DNA from 4 places in the Photobacterium sp. DNB23_23_1 genome. Region 1 is predicted to be linked to each of the others. Evidence: riboswitches for the same ligand, from Rfam matches in the RefSeq annotation. Region 1 holds a riboswitch; each other region holds the start of a gene.
The links. A riboswitch is a leader RNA that binds a small molecule or an ion and turns the genes downstream of it on or off. The one in region 1 is predicted to bind lysine.

Region 2: it holds a riboswitch for lysine, as region 1 does, so the genes downstream of both, lysC (lysine-sensitive aspartokinase 3) here and ACVA53_RS19945 (Na+/H+ antiporter NhaC family protein) in region 1, are expected to answer to the same signal.
Region 3: it holds a riboswitch for lysine, as region 1 does, so the genes downstream of both, ACVA53_RS00970 (Na+/H+ antiporter NhaC family protein) here and ACVA53_RS19945 (Na+/H+ antiporter NhaC family protein) in region 1, are expected to answer to the same signal.
Region 4: it holds a riboswitch for lysine, as region 1 does, so the genes downstream of both, ACVA53_RS07650 (Na+/H+ antiporter NhaC family protein) here and ACVA53_RS19945 (Na+/H+ antiporter NhaC family protein) in region 1, are expected to answer to the same signal.

Annotation. Positions count from the first base shown of each region.
Region 1 is NZ_JBNNXT010000040.1:12,504-14,707, reverse strand. It holds gene ACVA53_RS19945 (Na+/H+ antiporter NhaC family protein) at 1-765, opposite strand, end outside; lysine riboswitch at 921-1,097, opposite strand; gene cspE (transcription antiterminator/RNA stability regulator CspE) at 1,503-1,712, opposite strand; gene ACVA53_RS19935 (ROK family protein) at 1,991-2,204, opposite strand, start outside.
Region 2 is NZ_JBNNXT010000009.1:7,731-9,934, reverse strand. It holds gene ACVA53_RS07870 (pyridoxal-phosphate-dependent aminotransferase family protein) at 1-829, opposite strand, end outside; lysine riboswitch at 1,084-1,270, shown strand; gene lysC (lysine-sensitive aspartokinase 3) at 1,379-2,204, shown strand, end outside.
Region 3 is NZ_JBNNXT010000001.1:236,777-238,980, forward strand. It holds gene ACVA53_RS00970 (Na+/H+ antiporter NhaC family protein) at 1-890, opposite strand, end outside; lysine riboswitch at 974-1,145, opposite strand; gene ACVA53_RS00975 (BCCT family transporter) at 1,393-2,204, shown strand, end outside.
Region 4 is NZ_JBNNXT010000008.1:126,452-128,655, reverse strand. It holds gene ACVA53_RS07655 (H-NS family histone-like protein) at 1-171, opposite strand, end outside; lysine riboswitch at 542-725, shown strand; gene ACVA53_RS07650 (Na+/H+ antiporter NhaC family protein) at 825-2,204, shown strand, end outside.

The sequences.
Region 1 (2,204 bases):
CAAGACTATCAGTGAAATTCGGCCAGATTTAGCCAGTTGCGTTTGATCTGATGACGGCTCACTCACTTCTGCCTGCTGACGAGCTTGGTGTTCCGCTTCAGCCATCGGGCCCCAATCTTTTTTCAGCACCGCATACACAGGCACACTAAACAGTGTCAGCAACGCATAGAGTTGGTAAGGGATAACTTGGAGGAAAGTAGTAAAACCATCGACTTGCTGACCCATATTATCAAACGCATTTTCAATCAACCCCTGCGAATAGACCCCCCAGCTGATAATCGGGATCAGCACACAGACCGGTGATGAGGTCGAGTCGATAATGAACGCCAGTTTTTCTTTGCTCAATTTGAGCTTCTGGTAGATTGGCGCGAACATCGGGCCAAGGATCAACGAGTTTCCCGAATCAGTAAAAAAGATACCGATCCCAGTTGCCCAAGTGGCTAGCTGGGCTTTCAATGGCGATGACACATAGCGAGTAGCCATGGACGAAAACGCCGCCATACCGCCACTTTGTTCAACCAGATAGATAAAGCCCGAAATGATAGTAATAACAATAATGATCTGTGCGTTGCTACCCGAGGCTAGCTGAATAAATGGCCCTTCAGACAGGAACATCAACGCTGTATCGACTGGATGACCCTTGGTTAAGATCAGCATGCCGCTGATCACTGCAACCCCAAGGGCTAAAACAACATGCCGAGTGGTAAAGGCGAGTATCAATGCCAGCACCGCGGGTACGATGGACAACAATCCGTAATCAGCCATTCGTAGACTTCTCCTAAAAAACAAAAAGGTATATACCCAAGCGACTTCAAGCAGCCTGGAGTGACTTGAGTATTTAAGAGGGGGGAGTATAGAAACGCGCGAGCAGACAAAGGCTGTACGAAATAGGTAGACGAACTTACCTGTTCGATGACAAAAATTGCGGTAGCTCCCCATCCAGACAGGGTCTGGATGACAGTGCTGTTCCTATTAAGAACAACCCCAGCAGCATGGCTGACGACCGGTACTGCTTCGGCATTGGCTCCTTTCATTTAGCTTCTCTGGCTGTCGACCTTCACTAAACTACTGTTAGGCAATGCGCCTCTACTAACGAGTAAGACTGAATAACTTCTCACTCTATATTGAATAAAACACAAATCTGGCCAAACCAAACTGAATTGGCCACGTAACGTGACAAAGATCACGAAAATTATTTCTTAAAACATTAATTTAACATTATCAATCACTGGAAAAGCATTGAACTGCAGGGGAAACAACCAGAGTGCTCACCCTTTCCCCTACCCCAGTCATTTCACATAAAAGTAGACCGAGTATCGAGATGTGGTGATTTAAATTGGGTTTGATTACAGAAACAGAGAAGTATTACCGAAAAAGAGTTGGTTGCATATTTACGCAACAAGGGGACATAACAGCAGGTATTGGAGGAAAAATGCAACAGATATGACAGACATAAAAAATGCCGGCCTAAGCCAGCATTTTATCACAAAGTAAGTTTCGGCTTACAGAGCTACAACGTTTGCAGCTTGTGGGCCTTTTTGACCTTGTTCTACGTCAAAAGAAACTTTTTGACCTTCAGCAAGAGTCTTGAAACCTTCAGAAGCGATAGCGCGGAAGTGTACGAATACATCAGCACCGCCGTTTTCTTGAGTGATGAAACCGAAACCTTTCTCTTCGTTGAACCACTTAACGATACCAGTTGACTTAGACATAGACTGCCCCTTATAAATTCATTAATAAACTAATCGCAGTATGCGATATGATTGGTTACTGAATTATTTAATGTTACGTTCAATCTAAGGGAAACAGTGAGATACAGTACGATAACGTAAAAGTAGCTAAAGGTTTAACTTGTACTTGATGTTGCATTGAATAACTCTTTGTTCTAAGAACGAGAGGGATATTAACAGCTGGGCGCTTTATGTACAGCATTATTTTTAAAAAAATGCATTTTTTTTCCTCAGCCAAGATCCATGACGTATAAATAGCGTTAGCTACATTGACTGCCAACCTTCACAGCACCGTATATCCCGCAGTCATCACCCAGCTTAGCGGGTAACACAAGCGTGTTGCACTTACCTCCGAAGACATACTTTGGCAAAACGGTTGGCAAATCTTCAAAAATACGGCTTTGTTTTGATAGTCCCCCACCAACCACTATCATGTCAGGATCAATAAGATTAATGATGCTAGCCAATGCACGG
Region 2 (2,204 bases), on a different contig from region 1:
GCCAAGCATTCTCCAAACCTTCATTGTGTAGCAATACCAAGGCTTCATGCAGCGCATATAGGCTGTTCACTGGCGCGGTATGGTGATAGCTTCGCTTGCCTTCACCGCTCCAGTAACCCAGTACCAAGCTCTGATCTAAAAACCAACTCTGGACGGGCGCTTGACGGCTCTGGATCTTATCGATGGCTTTTTCAGAGAACGTTAATGGTGACAAGCCCGGAACACAAGACAGGCACTTTTGACTACCAGAATACACCGCATCAAGTTGCCATTCATCCACCAGCAAAGGGACGCCCCCGAGCGATGTCACGGCATCGACAATTGTCAGGCAGTTATGCTCACGGGCCAACTTGGCAATAGCTTCCGCATCGCTCAGCGCACCAGTTGAGGTTTCGGCATGAACAAAGGCCACGATTTTGGCATCTGGATGGCTCTCGAGCGCCAAGGCAACCAAGGTCGGGTCTACCGGCTCGCCCCAGTTGTTATCCACCATCACCGCCACGCCACCGCAGCGCTCGACATTCTCGCGCATCCGATCGCCAAACACGCCATTGCGACAGACAATCACTTTATCACCCGGTTCAACCAAGTTAACAAAGCAGGCTTCCATACCGGCGCTCCCTGGCGCAGAAACCGCAATCGTGAAGGTGTTTTGAGTCTGGAAAGCGTATTGCAGTAACTGTTTGAGTTCATCCATCATGCCGATGAATAGTGGGTCTAGGTGGCCAATCGTCGGGCGGCTAAGGGCCTGCAGCACCTGCGGGTAAATATCCGATGGACCGGGTCCCATGAGGGTACGCTGTGGTGGGTAAAAGCTACCAATCGTCATTCTTATTTTCCTCCCTGGCGGTAAGAGTGGCATTTGCCTCGTTATTGTAAGGTACTGATTGACTATATCAGTATTAGACTAATTATGCTTATCTCAAATCATTTCCCCCTTCCGGTATATAGAGCCCTCCCTATTTGTGACAATTTCTTGCAAATTTTATGCATATTTTATTCTTACCCAATTGACAACCGACTAGGAAATCCGGTTCAATATAGATCGTTTTTTGTTCATCCTGAGAAAGGCTTTTCTCAGGTGAAGACAGAAGAGGAGCGTTACCCAGGTATCTAGATTGCGGGGCCCCACCCCAAAGCAGTCTTGAGAGGGGGAGTAACGCCGAGATACAACATGACAGGGGGCATGGTGTATCGGCTACGAAGGTTGAATCCTTCTGGCTGTCATCTATTCATCGTGGTAATGAATAGATGGGGAGCTTCTGGTTGTTGTACCGGTTTACATCTTACCTTTTTGCTCTCCTGACTTATTGTCGGGATTACCATCCCGATCCCCCTGTTAATTGCGTTTATACTCTTTAATTCTGGGAGACTCGTTGTGAGCTTTGTTGAAAATAACTTTACTATTCCTCCACCGATAACCGTAGCGAAATTTGGCGGTACTAGCGTAGCCGATCATGCCGCCATGAGCCGAAGTGCCACGATCATCAAGGATAACCCTGCTGCCAAAGTAGTGTTGATCAGTGCCTGCTCCGGTGTTACCAACCTGTTAGTTGAACTTGCAAATGGAATTGCCAATAACGAACAGCGATCCCAGCGGCTACAGCAATTGAAATCGATACACCAAAACATTATCGACAAACTGGCTCACCCTGAAGCCGTTGCTGACCACATAGAACAATTAATCAATACTGTGGCAAACCTTGCAGAGCAGGCTATTGACGCGCCTTCAACTAAGCTGACCGATCAGCTGGTTGCCCATGGCGAGTTGTTGTCGACCCACCTGTTCAGCCAGATTCTCAACGAAATGGGGGCTTCAGCCCTGCGTTTCGATATCCGTTCAGTTATGCGCACTGACGGCCAGCATGGTAAAGCCGTTCCGGATATTGATGCTATCCATCAGCTTGCCGATGAACAGCTTCAGCCACTGCTAGCTAGCGATACGATTATCGTATCCCAAGGCTTCATTGGCTCTGACAGTGATGGGCAAACGACGACTTTAGGCCGCGGCGGTAGTGATTACAGTGCCGCTTTAGTCGCCGAAGCTATCAGCGCGGGCACTCTGGAAATCTGGACCGATGTACCGGGTATGTACTCCACAGATCCGCGTATCACTGCTAATGCCAAGCCAATCAGCGAGATAAGCTTTAGCGAAGCCTCTGAAATGGCTAATTTCGGGGCAAAAATTCTCCATCCGTCGACCC
Region 3 (2,204 bases), on a different contig from region 1:
GCTTCACCATTGGCTGCTAGTACATCTGCGCCTGATTGCACCATGAAAAAGACTGTTGCCATCGTCAGGGTCAGGATAGGCAATACCATATCGATCATGCCGCCTTTGGCAGATTCTGGTACCTCAACCTCCAAACCAGCAGGTTTGCCCTTGGACTCATCCCACAGTTTGCCTTCTAGTGCCCATTTTTCATGCTTACGCATTGGGCCGATATCAAGTTGGAAGGCAATAACGCACAGTACCATGACCAAGGTGAATACCGCATACAGGTTCATTGGCATCATCTCGACAAAGGCTGAGATAGGGCTCTGATCTGTCACACCGTGTGCCATCATGATGCCGCCAACGAGGGCGATGATATAGGCACCCCATGACGAGATAGGCATCAGTACACAAACCGGTGCTGCGGTTGAATCAAGCAGGTAGGCCAGTTTTGCTCGAGAGATATTGAAACGGTCGGTTACCGGACGGCAGATGGCACCTACAGATAGGCTGTGGAAGAAGTCATCAATGAAGAAGATAAAGACCATCAGGCCGGTTAGTGACTTGGCACTGCGGCGATCTTTACAGCGTACTGCTGCCCAGTCGGCAAATGCTTGCGTTGCACCGGAGACACTCATCAGGCTGATCAGTGCACCAAGCAGTAACATGAAGATGATCATGTTAACGTTGTCACCGTTGAGTGCATCATCAACCCAGACAATCGCCAGTATCTTTGCAACTAGGTACTGCAGTGACTCTAATGGTGAGTATTGGTTTAGCATCATGGCACCGGCAAAGATACCTGAGCCAAGGGAAAGCAAAACCCGCCTGGTAGTGACTGCTAGGATAACAGCCAGCATGGCTGGGACAACGGACATTAGTGAGTCCGAAAAATCTACAAGGTTCATGATCTCATCACACCTACAACTTAAAGGTGGAGATCTACCGAAAGGAAGTGTAACTAAGACGCAGAAAGGTATGACTTGTTACCCCCTCAGGTAGCGCTCCATAGGTCAAAACTATGGCAGTTCTGTGCCTATTCGACACAGACCCAGCGACTGAAGTTGATGACTGCAGTCACTTCGGCGCTGACTCCTTTCTCCGGCTTCACAGGTATCACCCTCTGCTCGGTTACTGTTAGGCAGCGCGCCTCTACTGATTTAGGGATTATCGCCGTCAATCCTACTGGTTTTCGGCGATAAGGCTGACATTATATACGGCTGAATAATTATGTCAGCTAATAATCAGCTTTTTTCATCGTGTTCATTAGAATCTTGGTTTGTACAGTTAGCCCCTTTTCTCTGATTATCTTACTTACCCATATCTGGGTTTATATTTTAAGGAGCTACCGTGTTTTCTCGTAAACACTTTGAATTGATCGACAAACCGACGTTCTTCGGGGCGCTGGGCATGTTGATCTCGGTTGTGGTGCCCTTGCTGCTGTTTCCAGTGCAAGGTGCGGAATGGATTGCTATTGCCAAAACCTTTATGACCGACAAACTCGGTTTTCTTTATTTGTCGCTCGGTGTCGCTGCTTTTTTCTTTATGATCTACATCGTTTTTTCTGACATCGGCCAAATCAAGCTGGGTGATCCTGATGAAAAGCCCGAATTTACCACGGCTTCCTGGGCAGCGATGCTGTTCTGTGGCGGTATCGGTGCCAGTATCCTGTACTGGGGGACGATTGAGTGGGCTTATTATTATCAAGCTCCGCCGTTTCAGCTTGAACCGGGTAGTGAAGAGGCGGTGCGCTGGGCAGCAACTTATGGCTTATTCCATTGGGGACCGATAGCTTGGTCTATCTACTTGGTTCCAGCTTTGCCAATTGCGTATTTCTTTTATGTTCGTAAGCAACCTGTGTTAAAGGTATCTGCGGCTTTGATGCCGGTCATTGGTGAAGCCCGCAGCTATGGTTGGCTGGGTAAGGTCATTGACGTGCTGTTTATCTTTGGTCTTCTCGGTGGTGGTGCGACAACGCTAGGCCTTGCTGCCCCATTGATCACCGAAGGTGCCAACTACTTGTTTGGCGTACCAAAAGACACAGAGACTCAGATTATTGTGTTGATGCTCTGTACTGCGATCTTTGCATACTCGGCCTATGCCGGGATGGAAAAAGGGATCAAGTTCCTCAGTAATGTCAACTTCTGGGGAGCACTGGGTTTATTGGCCTTTGTGCTGATTTCCGGCCCAACCATTTTCATGCTGGAAACTGGGCTCGATTC
Region 4 (2,204 bases), on a different contig from region 1:
TTTTTCTGTACGTTCTTTTTCTTTAGCGATTTCTTCAGCTTCAGACTCTTCACGCTCAGTAACAACAGTTTGAAGTTTTTCTAGCGCTTCCTGTAGTTGCTCAAGAGAATATTCACGAGAAAGAGCGCGAAGGCTGCGAAGGTTAAGTAGCGCTTTCATTGCATCAGACATTTTTTATTTCCTGTAGGTCTAAAACTATAAATTAATAATAGCAGTGACAATTCAATAATTGCAATAATAATACTTTTAATACGGCGATGCCAATTAAAAAATGAAGTGTTTATTTATTTTTTTGCAATTTACTGGGTTCATTTCTCATTTGTAATAGATTGTAATGGTCGAGATGAGTAAATATTCTTATCCACAATCAACAGGGACGGTTAAATAATTGCCATCAATTTCATATGCAATGGGTATGAAAAATTGCTTTTAACTGTCTAATTCTTGTTCTTTGCGGCAAGACTATTCACTATTTGTGTCATTTTTTTCACGTTAACTGGTTGCATTTGAATGTCTATTCCGTAGAATTGACCAAACCTAGACTAAGGGTAGAGGTGCATCGTCTATTAGTAGTAAATCGTAGGGTGATACCGATGAGGATTTACGAAAGGAGCCGTTGCCGAAGCAAGCTCGGATTATCAAGCCAACTTGCTGGGGTTGTCACCGAATAGGGATAACACTGCCATAGTATATAATTACATTAACTATGGAGCGCTACTGTGGAGTCGGAAAAGGGCCTTATCCCTTCCTTATGCTCTTCTATACACGACAAGATGTCGTGTTAAACAGTAGATCTCCAACCAGGATCGGTTGTAGTCGAGATCATGAATATTGTAGATTTTTCCCATTCCGCCATGTCATTGTTGCCACCTTTGGTTGCATTGGGTTTGGCAATCCTTACACGACGCGTTTTAGTTTCTTTGGGTGTTGGTGTCCTGTTGGGCGCATTCCTGCTGACTGATTTTTCGGTAGGTGGCACCGCAAACTATATTGGAACCACGGTTAAAGGGCTGTTTATTGATGACGGTGCCATTAACAGCTGGAACATGAGTATTGTCGCCTTCCTTATTTTGCTGGGTATGACCACAGCATTGCTAACACTTTCTGGCGGTACCCGTGCATTTGCTGAATGGGCACAAACTAAAATCAAGAGCAAGCGTGGTGCTAAACTGCTAGCTGCTTTCTTGGGTGTGTTTATTTTTGTTGATGATTACTTCAATAGTTTGGCCGTTGGTTCGATCTCACGTCCAGTGACAGATCGTTTCTATGTTTCCCGCGCTAAGCTGGCCTATATCCTTGACTCAACAGCTGCGCCAATGTGTGTGCTCATGCCTGCTTCTAGCTGGGGTGCCTATATTATCACTTTGATTGGCGGTATTTTGGCATCGCATGGTGTGACGGAATATACTCCGTTGGGTGCATTCGTGCAGCTGGCACCAATGAATTTCTATGCAGTGTTTGCCCTGCTGATGGTATTCGTGGTGGCGTGGTTCCAAATTGATGTTGGCCCGATGAAAAAACACGAGCTAGAAGCCAGTCACTGCCGCGGTTTTGACGAAGGTGATGACGACAGCCGTGCCAAAGATCTGAATGATGAACTTGAAATTGAAGAAAGCAAAAATGGTCGTGTTGCCGATCTTATCATGCCAATCGTGATGCTGATTGTGGCGACTTTCTTCTTTATGATCTTTACGGGTTACCAAGCGCTGGCAGCTGACGGCCTTGCGTTTAATGTATTAGGCGCCTTTGAGAATACCGATGTGGGTATGTCTCTGGTCTACGGTGGCCTTGTGGGTTTTGTTGCTGCGCTTATTCCTGTAATCCGCCAGCGTATCCCGGCGGCTGATGTGTCGTCTACGTTGTGGATCGGTGCTAAGTCTATGTTAGGCGCGATTTTAATCCTGCTGTTTGCGTGGAGCATCGGTTCGGTGATCAGCGATATGGCGACCGGTAAATACCTGTCGACAATGGTGGAAGGGAATATCAGCCCGATGCTGTTGCCTGCTATTCTGTTCTTGCTTGCAGGCCTGATGGCATTCTCAACCGGTACCTCTTGGGGTACGTTCGGCATCATGCTACCAATCGCGGGTGATTTAGCTGCCGCGACGGATATCATGCTAATGCTACCTATGCTAGGCGCAGTATTGGCGGGTTCTGTTTTTGGTGACCACTGTTCGCCTATCTCTGATACGACTATCCTGTCG